DNA from 2 places in the Streptomyces sp. NPDC006365 genome. Region 2 is predicted to be linked to the other one. Evidence: predicted binding sites of a transcription regulator. Region 2 holds the regulator's gene; the other holds the start of a gene.
What was found. Region 2 encodes HspR, which represses chaperone genes until heat shock. Its sites were predicted from a motif close to TTGAGNNNNNNNNNCTCAA; they were not measured.
Positions count from the first base shown of each region.

Region 1: a site for HspR is predicted at 6,867-6,885, ahead of dnaK (molecular chaperone DnaK). Genes of this name have one in related genera too.

Region 1 is NZ_JBIAHS010000010.1:80,362-94,836, reverse strand. It holds gene ACFYO0_RS26365 (aminotransferase class I/II-fold pyridoxal phosphate-dependent enzyme) at 1-888, shown strand, start outside; gene ACFYO0_RS26360 (MBL fold metallo-hydrolase) at 885-2,015, shown strand; gene ACFYO0_RS26355 (DedA family protein) at 2,053-2,667, opposite strand; gene ACFYO0_RS26350 (MBL fold metallo-hydrolase) at 2,664-3,437, opposite strand; gene ACFYO0_RS26345 (hypothetical protein) at 3,522-3,947, shown strand; gene ACFYO0_RS26340 (alkaline phosphatase family protein) at 4,060-6,123, shown strand; gene ACFYO0_RS26335 (OsmC family protein) at 6,294-6,719, shown strand; gene dnaK (molecular chaperone DnaK) at 6,932-8,821, shown strand; gene ACFYO0_RS26325 (helix-turn-helix domain-containing protein) at 8,924-9,787, opposite strand; gene ACFYO0_RS26320 (hypothetical protein) at 10,020-10,439, shown strand; gene ACFYO0_RS26315 (HEAT repeat domain-containing protein) at 10,595-12,073, shown strand; gene ACFYO0_RS26310 (helix-turn-helix domain-containing protein) at 12,095-12,934, opposite strand; gene ACFYO0_RS26305 (4a-hydroxytetrahydrobiopterin dehydratase) at 13,149-13,454, shown strand; gene ACFYO0_RS26300 (class I SAM-dependent methyltransferase) at 13,463-14,203, shown strand; gene ACFYO0_RS26295 (hypothetical protein) at 14,160-14,475, opposite strand, start outside.
Region 2 is NZ_JBIAHS010000018.1:52,655-67,129, reverse strand. It holds gene ACFYO0_RS35695 (sugar ABC transporter substrate-binding protein) at 1-991, opposite strand, end outside; gene ACFYO0_RS35690 (dihydrofolate reductase family protein) at 1,220-1,795, shown strand; gene ACFYO0_RS35685 (hypothetical protein) at 1,797-2,156, opposite strand; gene ACFYO0_RS35680 (helix-turn-helix domain-containing protein) at 2,197-2,649, opposite strand; gene ACFYO0_RS35675 (hypothetical protein) at 3,005-3,259, shown strand; gene ACFYO0_RS35670 (heat shock protein transcriptional repressor HspR) at 3,370-3,819, opposite strand; gene dnaJ (molecular chaperone DnaJ) at 3,827-5,032, opposite strand; gene grpE (nucleotide exchange factor GrpE) at 5,117-5,824, opposite strand; gene dnaK (molecular chaperone DnaK) at 5,821-7,686, opposite strand; gene ACFYO0_RS35650 (hypothetical protein) at 8,119-8,397, shown strand; gene ACFYO0_RS35645 ((Fe-S)-binding protein) at 8,573-10,864, shown strand; gene ACFYO0_RS35640 (FG-GAP repeat domain-containing protein) at 10,952-12,457, shown strand; gene ACFYO0_RS35635 (S1 family peptidase) at 12,606-14,475, opposite strand, start outside.

The DNA.
Region 1 (14,475 bases), on a different contig from region 2:
GAGTGCGGCGGCGTCCCCGATCCCTACGCCCTCCTCGAAACCGTGCGCCGGGTGCGCGCCGAGGGCGGTGACCCACGGCTGCTGGTGCTCTCCGTCGCAGACGACCCCACCGCCACCGTCGCCCCGCCCGAAGTGGTCCACGAGACCGTGGAGGCCGCCGCGGGCGAGGGACTGCACCTGATCAGCGACGAGACCTGGCGAGACACCCTGCACCAGCCGCACGACACGGTCCTGCTGAGCCCCGCCGAGATGCTTCCCGACCAGGTCACCGTGATGACCGACCTGGCCGGCCCGTTCCTGCCGCCCGGCTGGCCGGCCGCCCTGGCCCGTTTCCCCGACACCGCCCTCGGCGTCCGGCTGCGCGACCGTGTCCTCGACGTCCTGACCGCGCTCGGCGCCCGCCTCGCGACACCGGCCGCAGAAGCCGCCGCGTACGCACTCGGCGAACCCGAGGAGATCAGCCTGCGGCTCACCGCGTCCGTACGGCTGCATGCCCGCGTGGCCGCCGCCGCGCACCATGCCGTGGTGACGGGGGGCGCTCTTGCCCGGCCCCCGCAGGCAGGCCGCCATCTGTACGCGGACCTGGGCCCGCTGCGCCCCGCGCTCACCGAGTACGGCGTGGGCGACGCGCAGGAACTGGAGGACTTCCTCACCGCCCGCCTCGGCATGCCCGCCCCCGGCGGTCACCGCTTCGGCGACGACCTCGGCGCCCTGCGCGTCCGCCTGGCCACCGGCCCGCTCCTCGGAGCAACGGACGAGGAGCGGATGGCGTCTCTCACGTCACCGGAACCTCTGGAATTGCCGCATGTGGAACGCGCGTTGACTCTGCTGGGTTCGGTATTCGACGATCTCCGCGACGACGCCCGGCGATGGGAGTCCCCTCGATGAAGCAACACTCCGAGTCGACCTCGACGACCACCACGTCCGCCTCCTCGTCCACGGGTGCCGATGAGCGGGTGTCCTCCTCCGTGCCCGCCGCCGGAACGGAAACGCCACCACCCCCGCCCCGCCCGCTCGGCGAGCGCCGCCGCTGGCCGCGGTCCTTCGCCGACCGGCTGACGGATCCGCTGCCGGGCCTCAGGGGCTTCGCACGCTTCGCCCGTGAGGGCGCTCTGCGGCCGACACCCGAAGGCCTCGCCGACATCACCCGGCTGCCGTACGAGCCGGCCCCGCTGCCGCGCGTGGACGCGCAGACCGTCGCCGTCTCCTGGGCCGGGCACGCGAGCTGGGTGATCCGGATCGGCGGTCTCACCGTCCTCACCGACCCGGTCTGGTCCCGCAAGATCCTCGGAACTCCCGCCCGGGTCACGCCCGTTGGCGTGCCCTGGAGCGAACTGCCGCGCGTTGACGCGATCGTCATCAGCCACAACCATTACGACCACCTGGACGCCCCGACCCTGCGCAGGCTCCCGCGTGACACCCCCGTCTTCGTCCCGGCCGCGCTCGGCGGCTGGTTCAGGCGCCGCCGCTTCACCCGTGTCACCGAGCTCGACTGGTGGGAAGCGGCTGAACTGCATCCGACGGGCGGCGCCGCTGGCGCCTCGGTTGAGGGTGGTGGTGCGAGACGGGCGGGCGGAGTCCGCTTCGACTTCGTCCCCGCCCACCACTGGTCCAAGCGCAGCCTCCACGACACCTGCCGCACCCTGTGGGGAGGCTGGATCCTCACGGCACCCGACGGCAGACGCGTCTACTTCGCGGGCGACACGGGCTACGGCCACTGGTTCACGCGCATCGGCGACCGCTACCCCGGCATCGACCTGGCGCTCCTGCCGATCGGCGCTTACGAGCCCCGCTGGTGGCTCAGCGACGTCCACTGCGACCCGGAGGAGGCGGTCCGCGCGGCCCAGGACCTCGGGGCCAGGCGGATGGCACCGATGCACTGGGCCACGTTCGTACTGTCGGCGGAGCCGGTGCTCGAACCGCTGACACGGGTCCGTGCGGCCTGGGACCAGGCAGGCCTGGCCCGCGAGGACCTGTGGGATCTGCCGGTGGGGGGATCCCGGATCCTGACGTGATCAGACGGCACGTGAACGGAGCGTTCAGGCCAGGGACTTACGCCACGGACTTACGAAACCTGCGCCATACACTCGGCGCCCCACTGATCACCAGCGTGAGCACCACCGCGGCCACCACACCCTCCCAGGGCTCCTTGAACAGCGAGCCCCCGAGTATCCCGATGAGCTGATACGTCACCGCCCACGCAAGGCAGGCCGGCACATCCCCCCGTACGAACTGCCGCATCGGCATCCGGGCCATCAGGCACGCCAGCATCACCGGAATCCGCCCCGCCGGAACCAGCCGCGACACCACCAGCACGGTCACCCCGCGTGCGTCGAGCCGCTCCTGTGCCTGCGCGAGCCGGTCCTCCGGGGCGCGATCACGCAGTGCCTGCAGCCACCGCGAGCCGTTCTTCGAGCCCATCCCGCGCTTCCCGAGCCAGTACAGCGCGATGTCACCGAGGAAGGCCGCGACCGACGCCACCGCGAAGACCATCAGCAGCGAGAACGGCGCTGTCTGATGGAAGGCCACCACCGCGGCCGAGCTCACCAGAGCACCCGTGGGCACCACCGGCACCAGCGCCCCGATCAGCACCAGCAGAAACAACGACGGATAGCCGACCGCCTGCTGGGTCGCCTCCGGCGACGTGGCCGCCGCGGACAGGATCACCGCGCGACCTCCGGCCGTACGCTCTCGCCGTGCCCCAACAGATGCACCGCCACCTCGGGCGCCCTCTCGCGCGCCAGGCGCATGAACTCCGGGCCCGGCGCATGGAATTCATGGGGGCGCACAGCGTCCATGCCGATCGGCCAGTACGTGCCGTAGTGCACCGGCACCGCGCTCCCCGGCAGCAGCCGGACCAGCGCCTCGGCGGCCCGTCCGGCGTCCAGGTGCCCCTCCCCGAGATACGGCCCCCAGCCGCCGACCGGCAGCAGCGCCACGTCGACGGGCCCGACCTCCTCGGCCATCGCCTCGAACAGGCCGGTGTCCCCGGCGAAGTACGTCCGCCCCTCGCCCTCGACGACATAGCCGAGGGCGGGCGCACGGTGCGGCCCGAGCGGCAGCCGCCGCCCGTCGTGCCGCGCCGACACGGCCCGTACGACCAGGTCACCGACCCGTGTCACATCGCCCGGCGCGACCTCCGTGAGCCGTAGATGGCCGAGCCTGCGCAGCCCGGGCACGGCGCGTGCGGCGCCCCTCGGCACCAGCACCCGGGTGCCCGCGGCGAGCCGCCCCAGCGAGGGAACGTGCAGATGATCGGCGTGCAGATGCGAGACGAGGGCGGCGTCCGCGAGCGCCGCCTCGGGCGGGGGCGTAGCCCCGCGGCGCCGCCGCAGATGAGCGAGCCGACGCGCGAACAACGGGTCGGTCAGCAGGCGCACGCCCGAGTCCTCGACCGTGCAGGTTGCATGACCCCACCAGGTGATCTCCACCGGCACCCCCTTTGCTCCCTTCGCGCGACTCCCCCAGAGCCTACGGGCAGGGGTAGGGTCAGCGGCGAAACCGGAGGTGAGGGGGACACCATGGGAGACACGCGCAGCGCCTCCGGCCTGCTTCGCGTCACGGCCATCGCCAGTCTGACGCCGCTCGAGGAACTGGACGCCGATCCCTTCCTGGTCGACTCGCGCAGCCAGCACGCCATGTGCGCGCGCTGGGCCGCCGAGCACGGGTACGTCATCACCCGGGAACTCCTCGTACGCGGACTGCGCCCCGACCACGGCGCGCTCTGGGAGGACGTCGAGGCGGGGCGCGTCGACCTGTTCGTCGCGCCCAGCCGCCGGGTGCTGGAGCGGGCGCTCGCCTCGGTCGACGAGTTCACCGCCGAGTGCGCCCGGCGAGGCGTACGCATCGAGACGGCCGGGCACGCGGAACCGGCGTACGACGCGCAGATGAAGGCGCACGTCCATCGTCGGCTGTCGATGCCGACGGCGGGGTACGACGGGCGCTGATCCGCGGGCGTTCACTCCCTGTCCGCAACCGCCCGTGCGCCCTCACCCGTTGTGACAATGTGGGGGACGGACTTCGTCACCGGGAGCCGGTGGGAGACAGCGGGAGGTGGGCGTGGGCGACAAGCGATGGCGGCGGGTGGGCAGCGCCGTCTTGCGGAGTATCGCGGTGTGGGCCGTTTCCACCGTCACCATGCTGGTGCTCGCCGGGATCCTGCCGGACTTCCGGATCCAGTCGGCCGACGGAGAGAGCGCCACCCGTATCACCGTCGCCGCCGCGGTCGGCGCCGGAGGCTTCGGTCTGCTCTCGGCCCTGGTGTGGCCCCTTCTCGTCCGCGCCCTGCTCCTCGTGCCCGCCCTCGTCCTCGGACTGCTCGTCTTCTTCCTCAACGGCTCGCTGCTCCTCGTCGTCCTGCGCTTCAATCCCTCGGGACGGGGTGAGGTCGCCCCGGAGACCGCCGTCGTGGTCGCCGCGGTGATGTCCGCGGTCGCCTCCGCCACCGGCGCGGCCCTCGCGGTCCGGGACGACGACGCGTACCGGAGGAGGCTGTACCGCCTGGCGGACCGCCGTCGCACGGAGGAGTTGGGAGAGGGCGGACCGTCGACTCCCGGCACTGTCTTCCTCCAGCTCGACGGCGTGGGACACGACGTACTGCTGGACGCGGTGGGGCGGGGGCTGATGCCCACGGTCGCCGCCTGGCTCGACACCACCCACCGCCTCACTCTCTGGCGCACCGACTGGTCCAGCCAGACCGGTGCCAGCCAGCTCGGCATCCTGCATGGCTCCAACCACGACATCCCCGCCTTCCGCTGGTACGAGAAGGAGAGCGGGGAGGTGATGGTCTGCAACCGGCCCACCAGCGCTGCCGAACTCCAGCGCCGGGCCATCGAGCGCACCGGCGACGGCGGACTGCTCACCCTGGACGGCGCCAGCCGCGGCAACCTCTTCAGCGGCGGCGCCGACCAGCTCGCCCTGGTGCTGTCCGTGGCGGCGAGGCGGGGCAAGGAGAACCGTTCGCGGGCGGGCTATTTCGCGTACTTCAGCGACCCCGCCAACGCCGTCCGTACCGCCATGTCGTTCGTCGCCGACGTCGGCCGCGAGATCGGCGAGTCCACCCGGGCGCGTCTCAGAAGGCAGCGCCCCCGCGTCAAACGCGGCGGCCTGTACCCCCTCATCCGCGCCTTCGCGACCGTCGTCGAGCGGGACGTCGTCGTCGCCGCCGTGATCGGCGACATGCTCGCCGGACGTGCCGCGGTCTACGCGGACCTGGTGGCCTACGACGAAGTGGCCCACCACTCGGGCCCGTACAGCCGCGACGCCGAGAAGGTCCTGGGGCGCCTCGACCGCTCGCTGGCCCTGATCGCGAAGGTCGCCGAGCACGCCCCGCGCGCGTACCGCATCGTCGTCCTGTCCGACCACGGCCAGAGCCCCGGCGAGACCTTCCGCGCACGCTATGGACTGGCCCTCGGCGAACTCGTCAGGGCCGGCTGCGGACTGCCCGTGCCCCGCAAGGCGCAGCGCACGCACAGCGGCGCCGAGGCCCGGGCTGCCGTACGGGCCGCGCTGCACCGGCCCGTCGAAGAGGGCGGCGAACAGCACCGCCCGTCCGGCCGCCGCTCGGAACCCATCGTGCTGGCGTCCGGCAACCTTGGCCTGGTGTCCTTTCCGGACGTACCGCACCGGATGAGCCGCGAGGAGATCGACGAGCGCCACCCGGCACTGCTGTCCACACTCGCCAACCACCCCGGCGTCGGCTTCGTCCTGGTCAGGAGCGAGCGGCACGGCGGCCTCGTCCTCGGCGCGCACGGCGCGGAGATCCCCGTGGACGAACTGGCGGAGAACCCGGGCCCGCTCACCGACTTCGGCCCCGCCGCGGCCACCGCCGTACGCCGCACGCACTCGTTCCCGCACGCGGCCGACATCATGGTCAACTCCGCCTACGAGCCCCAGGACGGCGAAGTCCTCGCCTTCGAGGAGCAGATCGGCTCCCACGGCGGACTCGGCGGCGCGCAGGGCGAGGCGTTCCTGATGTCGCCCGTCGAGCTCTCGCCTCCCGTCGAGGAGGGGGCGGAACTCGTCGGCGCCGAGCAGGTGCACCGCGTCCTGCGGAGCTGGCTGCGGGAGGCCGCGGGCCCGCAGATTCCGCTGCCGGCCCGCCGCGACCAGCGGGCGGCCTGACGGGAGTTGGGCCCGTCCCGCCGGGTGCTTCCCTGCCGTTCAACCACTCTTGTCCCGGTCCTTCGACTGCACCGGGCGCGGATGTGATCGGATGGGCCGGACGGAACCGATTTAGGGACCATCGAACTCGTTGAACTCATCGAGCTTCGAACTCATCGAAAGGAACCATCGTGGCAACCACGCGTACCGCACACACCGTCTGGGAGGGCGAACTGCTCAAGGGCAGCGGCACCGTCACCTTCGACTCCTCCGGCATCGGTTCGCAGCCGGTGTCGTGGCCGTCGCGGGCCGAGGCCGCGAACGGAAAGACCAGCCCGGAGGAGCTGATCGCCGCCGCCCACTCCAGCTGCTTCTCCATGGCCCTGTCGCACGGCCTGAACGGCGCCGGCACCCCGCCCACCCGCCTGGAGACGAAGGCCGACGTGACCTTCCAGCCCGGCGAGGGCATCACCGGCATCCACCTCACCGTGCGGGGCGAGGTGCCGGGCCTGGACGCGGACGGCTTCGCCGCGGCGGCCGAGGACGCCAAGAAGAACTGCCCGGTGAGCCAGGCCCTCACCGGCACCACGATCACGCTGACGGCCGAGCTGGCCTGACCGCCTGCCTGACCCTCGTACGCACTCTGTACGCACGTTCGTAAGCACTCAGTACGCACCTCGATGCCGCGCCTCCCGCAGGGCGCGGCATCGTCGTTTCCGGTCGCTGCCCCAGGTGCGGCGTACGCGTTTCCGGGGTACCTGGTGTTGACAAGAGCGCACTCAAGTTTTGTGCTGGAGGGCGGGAAGCGCCCGGGTGGAAGGGGACGAAGATGGCACGAGCGGTCGGGATCGATCTCGGTACCACGAACTCCGTGGTGGCCGTCCTGGAGGGCGGTGAGCCCACGGTCGTCGCCAACGCCGAGGGCGCGCGGACGACGCCGTCCGTCGTGGCTTTCGCCAAGAACGGGGAGGTCCTCGTCGGGGAGGTCGCCAAGCGGCAGGCCGTGACGAACGTCGAGCGCACCGCGCGCTCCGTGAAGCGGCACATGGGCGACGGGAGCTGGCGCTTCCCGGAGAAGGGAGACATCGACGGGACCCGCTACCGCGCACAAGAGTTGTCGGCCCGTGTGCTGCAGAAGCTGAAGCGGGACGCCGAGGCATATCTCGGCGAGGACGTCACAGACGCCGTGATCACGGTGCCCGCCTATTTCGACGACGCACAGCGGCAGGCCACCAAGGAGGCCGGCGAGATCGCGGGCCTGAAGGTGCTGCGGATCATCAACGAGCCGACAGCCGCTGCCCTTGCGTACGGGCTCGACCGCGGTGAGGAGCAGACGGTCCTCGTCTTCGACCTGGGCGGCGGCACCTTCGACGTCTCACTCCTGGAGATCGGCGAGGGCGTCATCGAGGTCAAGGCCACCAACGGCGACACCCATCTCGGCGGCGACGACTGGGACCAGCGGATCGTCGACCACCTCACCAAGCGTTTCAAGGGTTCGTACGGCATCGACCTCGGCAACGACAAGATGGCGATCCAGCGGCTGCGCGAGGGGGCCGAGAAAGCCAAGATCGAGCTGTCCTCCTCCACCGAGACGACCATCAACCTGCCCTACATCACCGCCTCCGCCGAAGGCCCGCTGCACCTCGACGAGAAGCTGACGCGCGCCCAGTTCCAGGAAATGACAAGCGACCTCCTCGACCGCTGCAAGACGCCCTTCGACCAGGCGGTCAAGGACGCGGGCATCAAGCTCTCCGCCGTCGACCACGTCATCCTCGTCGGCGGCTCCACCCGGATGCCCGCGGTGACGGAACTCGTCAAGGAACTCACCGGCAAGGACCCGCACAAGGGCGTCAACCCCGACGAGGTCGTGGCCCTCGGCGCCGCCCTCCAGGCGGGCGTCATCCGCGGCGACGTGAAGGACGTCCTGCTCCTCGACGTCACCCCGCTGTCCCTGGGCATCGAGACCAAGGGCGGCATCATGACGAAGCTGATCGAACGCAACACCACGATTCCCACCCGGCGTTCGGAGATCTTCACCACCGCCACGGACAACCAGCCCTCGGTCGGCATCCAGGTCTTCCAGGGCGAGCGCGAGATCGCCGCCTACAACAAGAAGCTCGGCGTCTTCGACCTCACGGGCCTGCCGCCCGCGCCGCGCGGGGTGCCGCAGATCGAGGTCGCCTTCGACATCGACGCCAACGGAATCATGCACGTCTCGGCGAAGGATCTCGCGACGGGTCGCGAGCAGAAGATGACGGTGACCGGCGGCTCGGCCCTCCCCAAGGACGACATCGACCGCATGATGCGCGAGGCGGAACAGTACGCCGACGAGGACCGCAGCCGCCGCGAAGCCGCCGAGACCCGCAACCAGGCCGAGCAACTCGTCTACCAGACCGAGCGTTTCCTCCGCGACAACGAGGAACGGATCCCCGCCGACACCAAGTCGGAGGTGGAGTCGGCGATCACCGAACTCAAGACCCTCCTGGAGGACCGCGAGGGCGCCGACACGGCCGCACTACGCTCCGGTGTCGAGAAACTGGCCTCGGTCAGCCAGAAAATGGGCCAGGCCATGTACGCCCAGGCCCAGCAGGGCCCCTCAGACGCACAGCCAGGCACCGACCGGCCGTCCCCGGAGGGCTCGGCCGCCTCGGAGGAGGAAGGTGTAGTGGACGCGGAGATCGTCGACGACGAGAAGGACACGAAGGGCGGCGCCGCCTAGGACATGTTCGGCGATCTCGCGGCTGCGGGGCTTGACCTCAAGCTGACTTGAGGTCACTGCCCGGCGGTGGCACCGGGCGGGGTATCAGCCCTCCCAGAGGACTCAGAAGTCGTCCCGCCGCTTCTCAATGAGCTGCTTCGTCCGCTGAGCCGTGGCCGCCCGCGCCGTCATGTGGTCGAGCACCTCAAGGTGCGCGGCAACCTCCCGACGCGAGTCGAGATACAGCGCGCCGGTCAGATACTCGCTGTACACCATGTCCGGCAGCTCCGGTTCAGCGAAGCGGAACAGGGTGAACGGCGCGTACGTTCCCGGATGGGGCCCATGCGCGAACTCGGCTATCTGTAAGGTGATGTGGTCGTTCTCGGCGACCATCAACAGCCGCTCCAGTTGCTCCCGCATCACCTCACCCCGCATGCACACCGGCCGCAGCAAGACCGTTTCGTCCATGATCACCCATAGCCGGGGCGGATGCTCGCGGGTCAACAGCTTCTGCCGCTCCAGCCGCAACGACACATGCCGCTCGATCTCGGCAGGCCGGGTCTGCCCCACCGTGCCCGCCTCCATGACGGCACGCGCGTACTCCTCGGTCTGCAGCAGTCCGGGCACGAAGTGCGGCTCGTACGACCGGATCAGCGAGGCAGCGCCCTCCAGGCTCACATGCAGGCTGAACCAGTCCGGCAGAACGTCGTGGAAACGCTGCCACCAGCCGGGCTGGTTCGCCTCCTCGGCCAGCGCGACGAACGCCGCGATCTCTTCGTCGGGCACGCCGTACGTCGACAGCAGCACCTGTGCGTACGGGATCTTCAGCGCGACCTCGGCCATCTCCATCCGCCGTACGGTCGCGGCCGTGACACGCAGAATCTGGGCCGCCTCGTCCCGCCGCAGCCCGCATTCCTCGCGCAGTTCCTGAAGTCTTCTTCCGAGCACCACCTGACCCACAGTCGGCGCCGGACGCCGTTCACTCACGCCACGCCTCCCCACGCGCCGAGCAACGCAAGAAGTCTGCCACGTCGGCGGGAAACCATCACGGGATCGGGCGCTCGTTCATTACCTCGCGCGTAATCGACCACCGCCCACAGGCCCGGCATGGTGGTCATACCGGCTCCCGGGCCGGCGCACTCCGGCCCGGGAGCCGGGTCCACCGGCCCGACCGGACCCTGCCCCACCCCATCCCGACCTCGACGGAGGCTGATCCGCCATGTCCGCAACCCAGCTCGCCGCCCTGGCCCGCACCCCCGAGCCGCACACCATGCTGCGCCGCTTCCTGGCATTCGACGCGGCGGGGACCGGCGCGAACGGCATCGCCTACCTCATCGCGTCCGGCCCGATGGGACGGCTGCTCGGCATCGACTCCGGCCTGCTGCTCACACTCGGCGTGCTCCTCACGGCGTACGCGGCGGGCGTCGGCCTCCTGGCCGCGCGCCCGCAGCCGGCGACCCTCCCGGTCCGGGCGGTGATCGAGATCAACCTCGCCTGGACTGCCCTGAGTTTCATCGCACTCGCCGTGTGGCTGTCACCGACCACCGCGGGCGCGGTGTACATACCGGTACAGGCGCTGGTCGTGGCGGGGTTCGCGGGCTTGCAGTACGGGGCGCTGCGGGCGGCCGGAAGCAGCTGATGAGCAGAGATTGCTGAGTAGTCCGTCAGAAACCAATGAACCGAGGGCGCTTGATACCGGACCGGTCGCCAACAACCAATTCGGCAACATTGTGGTCACTGTGAGTCACTGATCCGGGCGCACTCGCTGTCGGAGCAGCCGCTTAGGCTGTCCGGATGTTCTCTCGGCGCAAGGACAAGGCCCTCAGACAACAGGAGTTCACGCTCGCTCTCTCCGAGCGGCTCAGTTCCCCCGATGCCGCGGTCCGCGAGAAGGCGTTCGCGGACGCGGCCAAGGCACCTGACCTGGAGTGGGCGCTGCGCGAACTGGCCCAGGCACTCGGTCACGAGCCGTCACTGGACGTCTCCGTGGAGGCGGCGGGAGCCTTCTGCGACGCCCTGTGCCGGGACGAGGAACTGCGGGAGCGTGCCGTACAGATCTTCGCGCGAAACCTCGACGCTCCGGAGGACCTGCTGCGCGAGTGGACGGCACTGGTCACGGAGCTGGGCGGAGCCCCTGCCCTGCGGGTGATCGACGCAGACGTACGAGACGACGCGCGCCTGCGCCTGAAGTTGCTGCGCCAGCAGGGCTGGACACCCGAGGGGCTGCCGGGCATCCAGCGGGGCACGTTCGCCTTCGAGCTGAGGTTCGGCATGGCCGTCGCGGCTGTGCACGGCGTCGTGCGCCGCGCGGCACCGCTCTCCGACGAGGACGCGCACCGCACGCGCCGGGAAGCACGCGCTGTGTTCAAGAAGGCGCTGCTCCATCCCAGCGGCAGCGAGGAACGCGATCGCGAGCTCCAACCGCTGGTCGAGCTGCAGGACGACGAGTCGTGGCCCGACCGCGCCCGGACGGGCCTTCGCATGGACGAAGCGCTCGCGCTCTGCGACAGCGGAGAGGAAGACCTGGTAGCCCTGGGTGTGGAGGTGATCTCCTACCTGCTGGTCTGTCACGACGGGGTCCGACGGGACCTCGTACGTGACACACTCGACGGCCTCGTCTCGCGGGACCCGGAGCCGCTCATGCTCAGCGAGATCCTGGATTGCTACGAACTCCTGCACGACGAGCTCCCGCTGAACGACCCGCCGACAGCGCACTTCCTGGAGGGCACCCGGCATCCGGTCGCCAAGGTCCGCAGATCCGCGGCCCTCGGACTTTCCGACTTCACCCTGGGGGGTCCGGAGGAAGCCACGGCAGTGGACGTCCTCGTCCGTCTGCTGGACGAGGACGTGGACGACGAGGTGCGTCAGTGTGCCGCCGCAGCACTGCAACGGAGCAGATACAGCCAAGAGGACAACGTGAAAGCCGCGTCCACCGCTCTGGCCCGCCATGCCGACTCGACCGACCCTGTCATCCGGGCGATGAGCCTGGCTGACCGGGTTCACCACCGTGCACCGGACGCACCGGCCTGCCTGCTGGCCGAGCTGGAACTACCGGACCCTCACTGGAAGTTCATGCCCGTGGTCGCTCTCGCCGCGCTGCAGGCCCGTACCTCCGGCCACCGCATGCCGCGTCGGGTCCGTAACGGCCTGGTCAAACGCCTTGTCGACCTCCAGAAGACCCACTGGGCCGACCGGGACATCGACCCGATCTACCCCGACGCGGAAGACCGGGCGGAGCTGTTGGCGGACGCCCTGAAGGAACTGCGCGCCTAGTCCGGCGGCAGTGATGCTCCGTCAGGACATCAGCGACTGAAGGTACTTGCCCGTCCCCGGGTCGGCCGGGAGCAGCGTCTCTATGGCCAGCTCGGCGACCGTCACGTCCATGGGGGTGTTGAACGTCGAGATGGACGAGATGAAGGACAGCACGCGCCCGTCGTGTTCGATCTGCATCGGCAGCGCGAAGGCAAACGGCTCCCCAGGCCCCTGTCCGCACTCCGGGGAGGGGTCTTCCTCCGGGGAGGGGTGCGGATACGACGCCACCTCCTCGTACAGCACACGCAGCGCATCCGAGCGGCGCAGGGCGATGTCCCGTTCCATCTGGGCGAGCAGATGGCCCCGCCACTCGCGCAGATTGCGGATCCTCGGCGCCATGCCCTCCGGATGCAGCGTCAGCCGTAGCGCGTTCAGTGGAGGCACGAGCAGGTGTTCGGGGAGGCCGTCGAACAGCATCGCGATGCCCCGGTTGGCGGCGACCACGTTGTACGTGGCGTCCACGACGAACGCCGGGTAGGGCTCGTAACCCTGGATCAGCCGCTCCAGACCCTCCCGCAGCGAGTCCATCGCCGGGTCGTCCAGCGGCGTCTCCGGATAGTGGGGTGCGTAACCGGCCGCCAGGAGAAGGGAGTTGCGCTCCCGTACGGGGACGTCGAGGTGCTCGGCGAGGCGCAGCACCATTTCCTCGCTCGGGCGGGAGCGGCCCGTCTCGATGAAGCTGATGTGCCGCGCCGACGATCCGGCACGCAGCGCCAGCTCCAGCTGACTCACCCGGCGCTGCTCGCGCCAGCCGCGCAACAGCGGCCCGATCCCACGGTCGGCCGAGGCGGAGGCGGAGGAAGGGGTCGGGACAGTGGCCATACGACGACCGTAGTCGAGGCCCGGCCACAGGCGGCCACCGGAGTGACGCGAGAGAAGGGGGAGGCGAGTAAGGCAGGGCGCCGCCGTTCCCGGTCCCGCGGCCGAATCCATCCGCCGCCGGCCGGCGGGCACCCGCCTGACCAGGCCCGGAACCGTGCGGCTGTGGCACGCTGAGAGAACCGGACGTTACGGGACGACGGAACGGAGCACAGCCATGCCCCTCGAACCGCTCTCGCAGAAGGACATCGAGGAACGCCTAGCCGAACTGCCTGGCTGGTCGCTCGACGGGGACCGGATCGCCCGCTCCTACCGCCTCGGCTCGCACTTCGCGGCAGCCGCGCTGGTCGTGCACATCGCGCAGGTGCAGGACGAGCTGGACCACCACTCCGACCTCACCCTCGGCTACCACTCGGTCTCACTCACCGTGAACACGCACAGCGTGGGCGGCGCGGTCACCGAGAAGGACTTCGAGCTGGCGCGCCGGGTCGAGGAACTCGCCTCCGGGCACGGTGCCGGTTGAGCAACCTGGTGTTCGACTACGACGAGGAGGCCGAGCGGTACGACGCCTCCCGTGGCGGCGTGCCCCGTGCCGCCGAGGCCGCGAGCGCGGTACTCGGACTGCTTCCCGAGGGCACGCGCACCCTTCTCGACCTCGCCTGCGGCACCGGCACGGTGACCCGGCGCCTGGCGGCGGCCGGCCTCGACGTGACAGGAGTCGACGCCGCGAACGGAATGCTGAGCCGGGCCGCCGCACAGGTACCCGGCCGCCTCGTACGCGCCGACTGCCGCCAACTCCCTTTCCCCAACGCCTCGTTCGACGCCGCCTCGTCGATCTGGCTGCTGCACCTGCTGGACGACGCGGCCCTCGTAGTCGCCGAGGCGGCCCGTGTCCTGAGGCCGGGCGGCGTCTTCGTCACCACCGTCGACAAGGCGGCTGCCCACGACGTGGGCAGCGACATCGACGCCGTCATGGCCCCCCGCCCCCGCCGCGCCGCCCGCGACGAGTCCGGCCTGGTGGCCCGCTTCGCCATCGGCAGCGGCCTGACCCCGGCAGCCCGTTCGACGTTTCGGGGCCGTGGCCAGGGCCGCACCCCGGCCCGGGCCGCCGCCGACGTACGCCGCGGCTGGTACACCCTCCTCCGCCCCGGCGCCCCCCTCACCGAACGGCTCGCGTCCCGCCTGGAGGAACTGCCGGACCAGCATGTCCCGCGCCCCGAACCGGAGTTCAAGCTCCGCTCGTTCCGAAAGCCGGGGCCGCACACCGTGTGAAGTCCATGACCCAGTTGGTCACCCACGTCTTCTCGCCGTCCACCGAGAACGCCTGTTCCCAGCGGGCGGTGGTGCCGGAGAGCCCCGACCACACGAACCGCACACGCACGTCCTTGCTGTCGTGCCTGTCGTCCCCGAAGAACTCGCCCCGGCCGTCGGCGAAGTGACCGATCACGGGCGGAAACAGCCTGCCCGTGCGGCTGGCCGACCAGTTCAACGACCACTCCCTGGTCTCCTGGTCGAACAGCCGCAGCGTCAGCCCCTTCCAGCCC
Region 2 (14,475 bases):
GGACGAGGTGGGCCGGGATGTTCTCCTTCGTCGGGCTGTCCACCTTGTCGCGGGTGAGTGCGTCGAACTCGATGCCCCAGCCGCGGGCCACGGCCACGGCCAGCTCGGCGGCGGTCTCGGCCTCTTCGGGGTAGGGCTTGTAGACGCTCATGTACTGCTCGCCGGAGACGATGCGCTGCACCGCCTCGAGTTCCGCGTCCTGGCCGGTGATCGGCGGCAGGTCGGTCACGCCGGCCGCCTTCAGAGCGGAGACGATGCCACCCGCCATGCCGTCGTTGGCGGAGTACACCCCGTCGATGTTCGCGGCGCCGATGGAGGAGATCGCGGCCATCATGTTGGCCCGCGCGTTCGACGGCTTCCAGTCCTTGGTGTCGTACTGCTTGGCGATGGTCACCTTGTCGCTGAGTTCGGCGAGGGCGGACTTCTTGAACTGGGCCGCGTTCGGGTCGGTGACCGCACCGTTCATCATGACGATCTTCTCGGACCTGCCGCCGTCCAGGACCTCGGCCAGCGCACGGCCCTGCACCTCCCCGACCTGCTGGTTGTCGAAGGAGACGTACGCGTCGATGGGGCCCTCGGCCAGCCGGTCGTATGCGATGACGGGGATGTCCGCGTCCTTCGCCTTCTGCACGCCGTCCGCGATGTCCTTGGCGTCCACCGCGTCCAGGAGCACCACGTCGACCTTGTCGTCGACCATCCGCTGGAGCTGGTTCCTCTGCTCGCCGGCGTCCTGGTCGGCGTTGGCGTATACGACCTCGCCCTTGCCGTTGGTCAGCTCGTCGACCTTCTTCTTGATGATGGGGTGGTCGAACTTCTCGTAGCGCTGGTTCGCCTTCTCCGGCAGCAGCAGACCCACCGTGATGTCGTCGCCCCTGGTCGGCTTCGCCGATCCGCCCTCCGTGCTGTCTTCGAGCACACCACATGAGGCGAGCGAGAGAGTCATGGTGGACACGGCCAGGGATATGGCGATACGACGCATACGGCTGTTCACTTCTGGTGCCTTCCGAACGAGAGCGCAGTTTTGCGACCCAGGTGACAAAAAGCCAACGCGGGCGTATCAAATGCGTCAAGGAATTCTGTCTAACGAGATCACAACAGCACTCTGCGTGGTTGTCGTGAAGACACAGAGGTGAAGATCTGGAGGACCGGCGGGCGAGGATGGAGCATACGTGATCGCCTGTCCATCGGCAGTTCACCCACCGCGAGCCCGGGAGCCCCGATGCGCAAGATCACGCTGAGTATGTCCGTGTCCCTCGACGGTTACTTCGCGGGTCCGAACGGCGAACTCGACTGGCATCTGGTCGACGACGAGGTGCACCGCCACTTCAACGAGCGCATCAAGCCGATGGGCGGCTTCCTGCACGGGCGGGTCATGCACGAGCTGATGGTCGGCTACTGGCCGACCGCCGACGAGGACCCCTCGGCCACGGAGCCCGTGCGCGAGTTCGCGGCCATCTATCGGGACATGCCGAAGATCGTGTACTCCCGCACCCTGGAGCCGGGTCCAGCCGACTGGAACACGACCGTCGTACGGGAAGTCGTGCCCGAGGAAGTCAGGGCCCTCAAGGAGCAGCCCGGCGGCGACCTCGGAATCGGCGGTGCGGAACTCGCGGCGGAGTTCCGCCGCCACGACCTGATCGACGAGTACCTGCTCTACGTCGTTCCGGTCATCCTGGGCCGCGGACGTCCCCTCTTCCCGGAATCGGACGCCACCACCCGCCTCCGTCTCGCCGCGACCCACACCTTCGGCAACGGCCTCGTGCTCCTGCGCTACGAGCGAGCCGGCGCGTCCTGAGTCAGTCCCCGTCGTCCGGTGGGTGTTCAGGGAAGCGGAGGAGGCGGGGCGGGGGGAGCGGGAAGTGTTCGCCGTCGGGGTGCCGGCGGCGGACGCCGTCGTCGGTACGCGCGTTGGGGGCGGACTCGGGATGGGTGGCGGTGCGGGCGTCGGAGGACGGCGGTTCGGTCGCTCGGGCGTGCTCGTGCCAGCCGGCGCGGAACCAGTTCAGCTGCTGCCGTTGCAGCTCCTCCTCGGTGAGCACGCGGACGCCCTCCGGTCCGGCCGCCCGGACCTTCTCGCCGAGTCCGATGAGCAGTTCGCCCATCAGCCTGGAGACGCGTTCCGCCTCGTCACCCCGGCCGCCGCCCGGATTCCCCATGTGCCGCACTCCCTCGACTCCCTCGCGCTGCCCCCTCGCGTCAATCGCCCTCAGGCAGGAACTGCCTCGCCACCTTGGCGAACAGCTCCCGCAGTTCGGGCGGGACACCCATCCTGCGAGCCGCCTCCTCGGGACTCAGCGCCGTATGGCCGTCCCCGGCCGCGGGGTACCCGCCGCCCGCGATGACCGGCAGGTCGTCCTCCGTCAGCCGCCCCGACCGGATGAGCATCTCGCGCAGCGGCACGCCCAGTACGGCCGCGATACGCCGCATCGTCTCAAGGTCGGGCATGGACTGACGCTGCAACAGCCGGCTCACGGCGGCCCGATGCACTCCGGCATCGTCGGCGAGCTTCGAACGACCGCCCCCACGCGGGCTGTCGATGTCGTAGCCACGGCCGCGCAGCAGTTCCTCGATCCAGCCGGCGAACTCGTCGAGCCCCTCGGCCCGGTATCTGCGATCTGAATGGGCATCGGCCTGTGAGCTGGAACGCATATGTCCGCTCTCCCCTCGTCGCGCGGACAACGTACCGATCGCCCTCGCGCCAAGGTGTGTGCGCGCTCGCGCGTAACCGTGGAGATTCGGCAACGACCGCCAGATCAGCGGCAGTTGACGTACGGCCTGGAGCGTCACCATCGCGCCCACCTCCACGGAGGGTAGTCACTTGCGTACGCGCTCGCACCATGCAAGTCTATTCGCTCGCTCCCTGTTATCGAACACATGTTCCCACACTCGGGGCGAAGAAGAGCGGGGAAGGCCGAAGAGAGGAGCGCCACGATGACCGATGCCACGCGCAGAACGTTTCGTACGGACCGGCTGCTGCGCGAGGACGCCGGGACGGAGGCCGACCATGACGACGACTGAGGCCGACGAAGTCGCACTGGAGCTGGAACGCCTGCGCCGCTCGGTAGACGTCGGCTTCGCCACCACCCGTGGCGACCTGGCCCTCCTGCTCCAGCGCGCCGACCAGACGGACAAGACCCTCGACGAACACGAAACCCGCCTCGAGTCACTGGAACGCGCCCGATGGCCCCTGCCGTCCCTGGCGGCCCTCACGTCATGCATCGCCCTGGCAGTGACGCTTTGGCAGGCGGCGGGGCGCTGACCGCCGACGTACGCACACATCCCGATCGGCGACTTCGGTGTCGTACGACATGCAGGGGCCCGGAGGATCGACGATCAACCTCCGGGCCCCTGCACGCTGTTGCGCTGTCCCTAGTCCGACTGCTGGCGCTTCGGGCGCCACACCACCAGTGCGCTCGTCTGCTGGACGTCCTGGTACGGGACCAGGTCGCGGCGGTACGAGGCGTGCACCGCGGCCTCGCGTTGCTGCATCGCTGCGGCGGCGCCGTCCAGGGCCGCTTGCAGTTCCGCTACGCGGGACTGGAGGGCGGCGACCTGGTTCTCCAGTTCGATGATGCGTTTGATGCCGGCCAGGTTGATGCCCTCGTCCTGCGACAACTGCTGGACCGTGCGCAGCAGTTCGATGTCGCGGGCCGAGTAGCGCCGGCCCCGTCCGGCTGTGCGGTCGGGGGAGACCAGGCCGAGGCGGTCGTACTGGCGCAGGGTCTGGGGGTGCAGACCGGAGAGCTGGGCCGCCACCGAGATGACGTACACCGGAGTTTCCTCGGTCAGCTCGTACGGATTGCGTCGACGGCCATCCATGGTGTCCTCATGCTCCCTTCGCCGCCTGGAACAGCTCCGCCCGCGGGTCCTCGCCCGCGGTCGCCTCGCGGTACGCCTCGAGCGCGTCACGCGCCTTGCCCGACACATCCTTGGGAACCGCGACCTCGACGGTGACCAGCAGGTCCCCGCGGGTGCCGTCCTTGCGGACCGCGCCCTTGCCCCGGGCGCGCATCGTCCGCCCGTTGGGCGTGCCCGGCGGCAGTTTCAGGGTGACCGGCGGCCCGCCCAGAGTCGGCACCCGGACCTCCCCGCCCAGCGCCGCCTCGGCGAACGTCACCGGCACCGTCACCGTGAGATTGTCGCCCTTGCGGCCGAAGACCGGGTGGGTGCCCACATGCACGATGACGTACAAGTCGCCCGCCGGACCGCCCCGTTCACCCGGCGCGCCCTTGCCGCGCAGCCGGATCCGCTGGCCGTCGCTGACGCCCGCGGGGATCCGGACCTGCATCGTGCGCGACGACTTGGCCCGGCCGCTGCCCTTGCAGATCTCGCAGGGGGTTTCCGCCATCAGACCGCGGCCCTTGCAGTCGGGGCACGGATCGGTGAGCGAGAAACCGCCGCCCGAACCGCGCGCCACCTGCCCCGTGCCGACGCACGTCGGGCACACGCGCGGCGTGCCGTTCGCGTCGCCGGTGCCCGAACAGGCCTTGCAGGGCGACTGCGAGGACATCCGCAGCGGAACCGTCGCGCCGTCCACCGCCTCCGTGAAGCTCAGCGTGACCTCGGACTCGATGTCCTGGCCGCGCCTGGGCTGCGTACGTGTGCCGGTGCCCGCGCCGCCCCGGTTGAACAGGCCCCCGAAGACGTCACCGAGGCCGCCGCCGAATCCGCCGCCGGCACCGCCGCCGGCACCGCCCGCCCCGCCCTGGCCGGGTCCGCCTCCGAAGAGGTCGCCCAGGTCGAAGTTGAACGTGCCGCCGGCGCCCGCGCCGGGGCCCGGCCTGAAGCCGCCGTTGCCGAAGAGGGTGCGCGCCTCGTCGTACTCCTTGCGCTTCTTGGGATCGCCGAGGACGTCGTTCGCCTCGGAGATCTCCTTGAAGCGCTCCTCCGCCTTGGCGTTCCCCTTGTTGGCGTCCGGGTGGTACTCGCGGGCGAGCTTGCGGTACGCCTTCTTGATCTCGGCCTCGGTGGCGTCCTTGGGGACGCCGAGGACCTTGTAGTAGTCCTTCTCGATGAAGTCCTTCGTGCTCATCCTCGACGTCCCTCCTTCCTTCTCACGCGCCATACGGTCCGTACGTTCATTCGTACGCGCCATACGCCCCGTACGTCGCCGAAGTCAGCCCTCGTCCGGGCCACCGTTCTCCTTGTCGTCGGCCGGCGACTGCGACGAATCCGCCTCGTCGGCCTTGACGGTCTGCGCGCCCGGCTGCGGCTCGGCCACCGCCACCCGCGCGGGGCGGATGGTGCGCTCGCCGAAGCGATACCCAGGCTGCAGAATCGCCACGCACGTCGTCTCCGTGACGTCCGGCGCGTAACTGTGCATCAGGGCCTCGTGGATCGTCGGGTCGAAGGGCTCGCCCTCCTTGCCGAACTGCTGGAGGCCCAGCTTCGCCGCGACGGTCTCCAGCGACTCGGCCACCGACTTGAAGCCGCCGACCAGTTCGCCGTGATCCCGCGCGCGGCCGATGTCGTCGAGTACGGGCAGGAGCTCGGTCAGGAGGTTCGCGATGGCGATCTCCTTGACCTGGATCCGGTCCCGCTCGACCCGGCGGCGGTAGTTCTGGTACTCGGCCTGGAGCCGCTGGAGGTCCGCCGTGCGCTCACCGAGCGCCGTACGCACCTGGTCCAGCTGCGCCGTCAGGGCCGCCGTCTGCTGTGCTGCCTGCTGGGCTGCTGCCGCGTCCCCGGCCGGGGCCGCCCCCTCCTGAGGGGCGGCCTTCGGCTCCGCGTCATCAGGTGTGGCGCCGGAAGGGACGTCGGGCTGCTGCTGAGGCTGAGCCTGCTGCGGCTGCTGCTCGTCGAAGCCCGGGGTCTCCTCCGTCACGCGGCACCGTCCTTCCGGTCCTCGTCGACGATCTCGGCGTCAACGACATCGTCGTCGGCCTTGGCCTGCGCGCCGCCGTCGGCGGCACCCTCAGGACCGCCCGGGCCGTCCGCGGCCTGCGCGCCGCCCTGAGCGTCGGCGTACATCGCCTGGCCCACCTTCTGCGAGACCGCGGCGACCTTCTCGGTGGCCGTACGGATCTCGGCGGTGTCCTCGCCCTTGAGCGCGGTCTTCAGCTCCTCGACAGCGGTCTCGACCTCGGTCTTGACCTCGCCGGGGACCTTGTCCTCATTGTCCTTGAGGAACTTCTCCGTCTGGTAGACGAGCTGCTCGCCCTGGTTACGGCTCTCGGCGGCCTCACGGCGGGCGTGGTCCTCCTCCGCGTACTTCTCGGCCTCCTGGCGCATGCGGTCGACCTCGTCCTTCGGCAGCGAGGAGCCGCCGGTGACGGTCATCTTCTGCTCCTTGCCCGTGCCCAGGTCCTTCGCGGTCACGTGCATGATGCCGTTGGCGTCGATGTCGAAGGCGACCTCGATCTGCGGGACACCGCGGGGCGCCGGCGGCAGACCGGTCAGCTCGAACATCCCGAGCTTCTTGTTGTACGCCGCGATCTCGCGCTCGCCCTGGTAGACCTGGATCTGCACGGACGGCTGGTTGTCCTCGGCGGTGGTGAAGATCTCGGACCGCTTGGTCGGGATCGTCGTGTTCCGCTCGATGAGCTTCGTCATGATGCCGCCCTTGGTCTCGATACCGAGGGACAGCGGGGTCACGTCGAGGAGCAGTACGTCCTTGACCTCACCCTTGAGGACACCGGCCTGCAGCGCGGCGCCGATGGCGACGACCTCGTCCGGGTTGACGCCCTTGTTGGCGTCCTTGCCGGCGGTCAGGTCCTTGACCAGCTCGGCGACGGCGGGCATACGGGTGGAGCCACCGACGAGAACGACGTGGTCGATCTCGCTCAGCTGAATGCCGGCGTCCTTGATGACGTTGTGGAACGGCGTCTTGCAGCGCTCCAGGAGGTCGGCCGTCAGCTGCTGGAACTGGGCGCGGGTGAGCTTCTCGTCCAGGTGCAGCGGGCCTTCGGCGGACGCGGTGATGTAGGGCAGGTTGATCGAGGTCTCCGTGGAGGACGACAGCTCGATCTTGGCCTTCTCCGCGGCCTCACGCAGGCGCTGGAGGGCCATCTTGTCCTTGCCCAGGTCCACGCCGTGGCCACTGGCGAACTGCTTCACCAGGTAGTCGACGACGCGCTGGTCCCAGTCGTCACCACCGAGGTGGTTGTCACCGTTGGTGGCCTTCACCTCGACGACGCCGTCGCCGATCTCGAGCAGCGAGACGTCGAAGGTGCCGCCACCGAGGTCGAAGACGAGGATCGTCTGGTCGTCCTTGTCGAGGCCGTACGCCAGGGCGGCGGCCGTCGGCTCGTTGACGATCCGCAGGACGTTCAGGCCCGCGATCTCGCCGGCCTCCTTGGTGGCCTGGCGCTCCGAGTCGTTGAAGTACGCCGGGACGGTGATGACCGCGTCCGTGACCTTCTCACCCAGGTACGACTCCGCGTCCCGCTTCAGCTTCTGCAGGATGAAGGCGGAGATCTGCTGCGGGTTGAACGGCTTGTTGTCGAGCTCGATCTTCCAGTCCGTGCCCATGTGCCGCTTCACGGAGCGGATGGTCCGGTCTACGTTGGTGACCGCCTGGCGCTTGGCGACCTCGCCGACGAGCACCTCGCCGTTCTTGGCGAAGGCGACGACGGACGGCGTGGTCCTGGCGCCCTCGGCGTTGGTGATGACGGTGGGCTCACCGCCCTCCAGAACGCTGACGACGGAGTTAGTCGTGCCCAGGTCGATGCCGACCGCACGTGCCATTGTGATTCCTCCAGCTGACTTGAGTGGAACGGACTCAAGTGTGCACGACGCTGAGCGCTGGGTCAAAAGGCATGAGTGGGGGAGGCTCAACTTTTATATGAACCTTACGTTCAGGGGCCCGAGTGGCTCCGGGCCCGCGTCGTCGTCGCGCTCCTCCAGGGCGGCACGGCGTATCCGCCGGCCTGGGGCCGGGCCGTGCCCGAGAGCCCGGGCCACGGGGCAGCACCTACGACTTCGACCGCAGTCTGTACTACCGCTCGACCGTGCTGTTGCTCTTCGCGGTCTGTGCGCTTGCCGCCTGGCGGGCCGCGGGAGCCGCGACAGGCGCCCGCCCGTGGGGCCCGGAGTGGCAGGCCTGGGCGGCGCCGGCCGCACTGGGTGCGGGATGGCTGGTCTTCGTGACAACGCAGCGGGCTGACTAGCTCCTACGGCATGCAGGAGGCCCTCAATTCGTTGGACCATCTCCTGTCTCTCGGCGACGGCGGCATGTACAGCGTCCGCGCCGTCGGCCGGATCGGCCTGCCTCCGGCGGCCCTGTGCTACTCCTTCCTGGCGCTCACGGAGCTCTGGGGCAGCGGTGTCGCCACGCTCGTCCTGGTCGCCGTGATCGGCACCGGAACGGCCATGTGTCTGCGCGGCGCCCATCTGGAGGAACGCGACTACGACCGCTCCCACCCCGGACGCCGTCTCGTCCTGGAGCCGCTCCTCTGACAGGGCGCACGCCACTCAGGCAACCCTCAGTAGCACAGATCACCGCGCCGCTGGCTACAGTGCGGCACAGGATGCGGGTACTCTGAGAAGTACGTAAGTTACCGCTTAGTAATCTCGAGGACGACCTTCGCGGACCTCCTCGACGAATCCCCTCGCAGGCCCGAGGAGCCCCCAAATGCAACTCGCCGCGATCGTCGTGTCGCTGGTCCTGACCGTGATCGGCGTTGCTCTGCTCGCGCGTGCCGTCGGCCAGTTCGTCCGGCACTTCAAGCTCGGCCAGCCCGTTCCCGCCGGCAGTCGGACCGACAACCCCTGGGACCGCAGCGTGACGCTGGTCAAGGAGTTCCTCGGCCACACACGCATGAACCGCTGGGGCATCGTCGGCTTCGCCCACTGGTTCGTCGCGGTCGGCTTCCTGACCCTCCCGCCCACCCTCGCGCAGGCGTACGGGCAGCTCTTCGAGGCCGACTGGACCCTCCCGGTCATCGGCGGCTTCCTGCCGTTCGAGATGTACATCGAGTTCATCGGCGTGATGACCGTCATCGGCATCGCCGTACTCATCGTCATCCGGCTGCTCAGCCTGCCCTCCCGGGCCGGCCGCAAGTCCCGGTTCGCGGGCTCCAAGGCCTGGCAGGCGTACTTCGTCGAGTACGTCATCCTCACCATCGGCCTGGCGATCTACACGCTGCGTGGCCTGGAGGGCGCGATCCACCACGTGGAGCACTACGAGGCCGCGTACTTCGCCTCGTACCCGCTGGTGCTCGCCTTCGAGGGGCTGAGCGTCGGAACGCTCCAGAACCTGATCTACCTCACCGCGATGATCAAGGTCAGTGTGTCGCTGATCTGGATGATCACCGTCTCGGTGAACACCAACATGGGTGTCGCCTGGCACCGCTTCCTCGCCTTCCCCAACATCTGGTTCAAGCGCAACGCCGACGGCTCGACGGCCCTCGGCGCGCTGCAGCCGATGACCAGCGGCGGCAAGCCCATCGACTTCACCGACCCCGGCGAGGACGACGTCTTCGGTGTCAGCCAGGTCGAGCAGTTCTCCTGGAAGGGTCTGCTGGACTTCTCGACGTGTACGGAGTGCGGGCGTTGTCAGTCGCAGTGCCCGGCCTGGAACACCGGCAAGCCGCTGTCTCCGAAGCTGCTGATCATGTCGCTGCGGGACCACGCGCATGCCAAGGCCCCCTACCTGCTGGCCGGCGGCGGCAAGACCATGGAGGGCGAGGAGAAGGCGAGCGAGGAGCAGCTGAAGGACGTACCCGCCGCCGCGCTCGCCGAGGCCGAGCGGCCGCTGATCGGCACCCTTGAGGAGAACGGCGTCATCGACCCGGACGTCCTGTGGTCCTGCACCACCTGCGGCGCCTGTGTCGAGCAGTGCCCCGTCGACATCGAGCACGTCGACCACATCGTCGACATGCGCCGCTACCAGGTGATGATCGAGAGCGCGTTCCCGAGCGAGGCGGGCACGATGCTCAAGAACCTGGAGAAGAAGGGCAACCCCTGGGGCCTGGCCAAGAAGCAGCGCCTGGAGTGGCTGAAGGAAGTCGACTTCGAGGTGCCGGTCGTCGGCAAGGACATCGAGGACCTCTCCGAGGTCGAGTACCTGTACTGGGTCGGCTGCGCCGGCGCCTTGGAGGACCGGGCCAAGAAGACCACCAAGGCCTTCGCCGAGCTGCTGCACATGGCGGGCGTGAAGTTCGCGATCATGGGCGGCGACGAGAAGTGCACCGGTGACTCCGCGCGGCGTCTGGGCAACGAGCCGCTGTTCCAGGAGCTCGGCATGGAGAACGTCATGGCCCTGAACATGGCGTTCGGCGAGGAGATGGACGACGAGGGCAACGTCACGCCCGAGTCGAAGAAGCCGAAGTCGGCGAAGAAGATCGTCGCCACCTGCCCGCACTGCCTCAACACGATCGGCAACGAGTACCCGCAGATCGGCGGCGACTACGAGGTCATCCACCACACCCAGCTGCTCCAGCACCTGGTGGACGAGGGCAAGCTGGTCCCGGTCACCCCGGTCGAGGGCATCATCACCTACCACGACCCGTGCTACCTGGGCCGCCACAACAAGATCTACACGCCCCCGCGCGAGATCATCGCCAACGTCCCGGGCCTGCGGAACGAGGAGATGCACCGCCACAAGGAGCGCGGCTTCTGCTGTGGCGCCGGTGGCGCGCGGATGTGGATGGAGGAGCGGATCGGCAAGCGCATCAACGACGAGCGTGTCGATGAGGCCCTGTCGCTGAACCCCGACATCGTCTCCACGGCCTGCCCGTTCTGCCTCGTCATGCTGACCGACTCGGTCAACGGCAAGAAGAACGACGGCAAGGCGAAGGAGTCCATCCAGGTCGTGGACGTGGCCCAGCTGCTCCTCGACTCCGTCAGGACGCCGGTCGACGACGAGCCGCCGGCGGGCGGGACCGAGTCGGAGAGCGAGCCGGAGCCGCAGCCGGTCAAGTAACGGCGGCCCGACGGCAACGGGTACGGCTGGATAACGAAGCACCCCATGTCCCTGGTTCAAACCGGGGGCATGGGGTGTTGTCGTTGAATGAGAGCGACAAGGGGTGCGGCTCTGGTCACCTGCGCCGTCCTGCTGGGCGCCGTCGTCACCGGATGCGACACGGCTGGCGAGGGCTCCGGGGACGGCGGAAGCAGGGGTACGGGGCCGGGGACGCCCTCCGCCCCCACGCCCCCGAACGCCACCTCCACCGGCTTCACGCTCGGCGCCCTCGCCCAGGGTCCCGACCACCCCGCCGCCGGGCAGTCGCAGAACCGCCCCCGCGAAGGCGACCTCAACGGCGACGGATACGACGACGTGGCCCTCGCCCGCACCGGCGCCGTCTACGTCGTCTACGGCTCGGCGGACGGCCCCGACCCCCGCACCCGTACCTCCCTCGCCGTGGGCGGCGGTCACCCGGGCCGTGACGCCGACAACATGCCCCGGCTGCACCGCGCCGACCTGGACGGAGACGGGTTCACCGATCTGCTGGTCACGGTGAACGACGGCAAGCAGTACGCGCTGTGGGGCGGGGCGCGCGGAATCACCGGGATACGCCAACTCGCCATCGGCGGCGATGCGCTGCGCGAACTCGGTCCAGCGGGTGACGACTTCGGTAGTGTCGCCGACTTCGACGGGGACGGCAGCGGTGACGTCTTCCGCCTCGGCCGCCCCGACCGGTCCGCAGGGGTCGTCTTCCACGGCCCCTTCGACCGCCGTACGGGCAAACCGGCCCGCCAGGCCGAACTCACCGGCCCCGTCCCCGCCGACAGCGCGCCCTACCAGTCCACCTCCGAGGACTACGACGGCGACGGCCGCGCCGAGCTGACCGTGTGGTTCGAGTGGACGGACCCCGACAGCGAGGGCGACGGCGACCTGAGCGTCCGAGGGGTGCACCACTTCCGCGGTACGGCGCGTGGCCCCGTTCTGGCGCAGGAGTCCGAGCAGGGCGAGGAGTTCGCGGGGCATCCCGGGGATGTGGACGGGGACGGCGACGACGAGCTGTACAAGGCGAGCTTTGCCGCCCACGACCAGAAGATCACGGTCAGCGTCAACTCCACGCCGGGAAAGGCGAGTTCCGCGTCGCCGGTCACCCTGGCCGTCCTCCCCGGCCTCAACTCCGGCTGCTGCGGCGGAACCGAGGGCCGAGCGGTCGGTGACGTCACGGGCGACGGACGGCCCGACCTCGTACTGAGTGCGCCCGCGATCAACAGCGCCCACGGGCTCGTCTTCCTGATCCCGGACCTCGCCCACGTCACCCCAGCCACCGAACCCCAGGCGGTCGACCTGGAGTCCACGGGTGTGGACGGAGAGAACCGCGACCCCGGAGAGGGCGACAAGCAGTACATCCGTCACCGCCTGATCTCCAAGCCGCCCCTGCTCGACGTAAACGGCGACGGCCGCCTCGACGTGGTCGCCGCCTCCGGCAACCGACGGTCCGAGGACGGTTCCGCCACGCGCCGTACGACGGGTTTCTGGGTCTTCCCTGGCTCCCCGGACGGCCTGGACACCGAGGCCTCACAGCACGTCGCGGAGGAGGAGCTGGGCCTCGAGTGACCGAAAAGGCGCCTGACGGGAATCCTCCCGGTCAGGCGCCTTTCTCATGTACCGCTCAGGACAGGGCCCTGTTCGCGCCGTTCATGGACACCTACGGACTCCAGTCCTCCGGGGGCCGGCTCTCGCCGGCCCCCGGAGGACACGTGGGTTACCGCGCCGCGTAGCCGAAGCGGGCGCCGACCGACGGGAGGCCGCCCTGGCCGGGCCGGTAGGAGGTGACCGCGGCGACCGCGCCACCCGCGGTCACGTTGGACATCGGCAGGGCGTGAACGGCGCCGGAGCTCGGGCCGTAGGGCATGCCGACGTACAGGTGGGTTCCGGTGAAGTGGATGCTGCGCCCGAGGAACTGGTTGGCACCCGGGGTGCCGGGGATCCCGTCGCCGTCGCCCGGCTCCAGCCATCTGTCGTTGGCACCGGGCGCGCCCAGGAGCGAGAAGGTCTGGACCGCACCCGCGTTCGCCGTCGTGCCGATGGCCTCGTTCGGCACTCCGACGGCCAGCTTCATCGTCGCCGTGGTGCTCACCGCGCGCGGCGCGGTGTTCACGGCGGTCACGGTCGAGCCGAAGCGATCGCCTGCCTCGGAGGTGCCGGACACGTCGTCGGTGGCGCTGCCCGAAGAGAGTCCGTTGAGCTGGCTGTACGTGCCCGAGGCAGTGACGCGGAAGGTGAGGACGTTGCCCGTGTCGACCTTGTTGGCGCCGTCGACGGTCAAGTCCTCACCGGGCGAACCGACCGCGAGGATCGACTCGTTGGCGGTCGCCGCGCCCGACGGGCGGTACGGAGCCAGGGCCAGGGACTTCCCGAACTCGTCACCGGCCTCGGCACCGCCGGAAACCGTGTCCAGGTCCTGGTCGAGACCGAAGCGCGGGGTGGGGCGGCCCTCGGAGTTCAGCGTGTGGCTGAAGACCGCCAGGTTGCCGGCGTCCGCGTTGGCTCCGATGGCCTCACCGGGAGCGCCGACGGCGATGTGGTTGGCGTCGGCCGCGACGGTGCTGCCGAAGCCGTCGTTCGCCTCCACGGCGCCCGGCACATCCGTGGCGTCCTGGTGGGTGACGATGTTGGTGGAGCCGTACAGGTACACGGCCATGCCCGCCTTGGCGGCGCCGCTGAGGCCCTCGCCGGGCGCGCCGATCACCGCGAACGGCTCACCGGCCGCGCTGGTACCGGCGGCGACGGCGTGGCCCATGCGGTCGCCCGCCTCGGGGGACGAGACGGCCAGGGAACCGTTGCCGGCGCCCTGCTCGAAGTGGGTGGCCTTCTTCGCACCCGTGCCGAGGCCGCCCACCGCGCCGTACAGGATGTCGGCGAAACCGGCGTCCGTGACGCTGCCGACGTCCTCGGCGGGGGTGCCGACGACCAGGTCGGTGCACCCGTCCTCGTTGTAGTCGACGGTGTCGATGGCCTCACCGAACCAGTCGCTCGCCTCGGAGCCGCCCGGCACCCAGTCGAGGTCCTGGTTGATCTCGGCGGTGCCCTTGCCGCCGCCGTACACGATGCGGACCACACCCGCGTCGGCGGCAGCGCCGACGGTCGCCTTGGGGTCGGCGATGGCGATGTCCTCGACGGCGTCGCAGTTGAAGTCGGTGATGCGGTTCGCGCCGACCTTGGAGTTCACCCAGGAGGCCAGGTCGTCGACGCGGGCGGCGATGCCGCCGGTGTCGGTCACGGTCGCGTCGATCCCGAAGCAACCTCCCTGGTACGACTGGCTGTTCAGGGCGACCAGCTGGTGCGTGCCGCCCGCCACTCGGACCACAGGGCCGCCGGTGTCACCCATGCAGGCGGCCGCGCCGTCCTTGCCGGTGACCGTGGCCGTGGTGGCGGCGGAAGCGTCCACCGAGAACGCGCCGGTGTGCAGCTTGAGCGGCGCCCACTCGGTCTTGGTGCGCCCGTACCCGGCGAACCTCAGCTCCTCGCCCGCGGCGGGCGCGGTGGTGGTCAGGGCGACGGGGGCGACATTGGTGACCGGCCGGTTCAGGCGTGCCAGGACCACATCGCGGTCGTTACGCGGGACGAGCTCC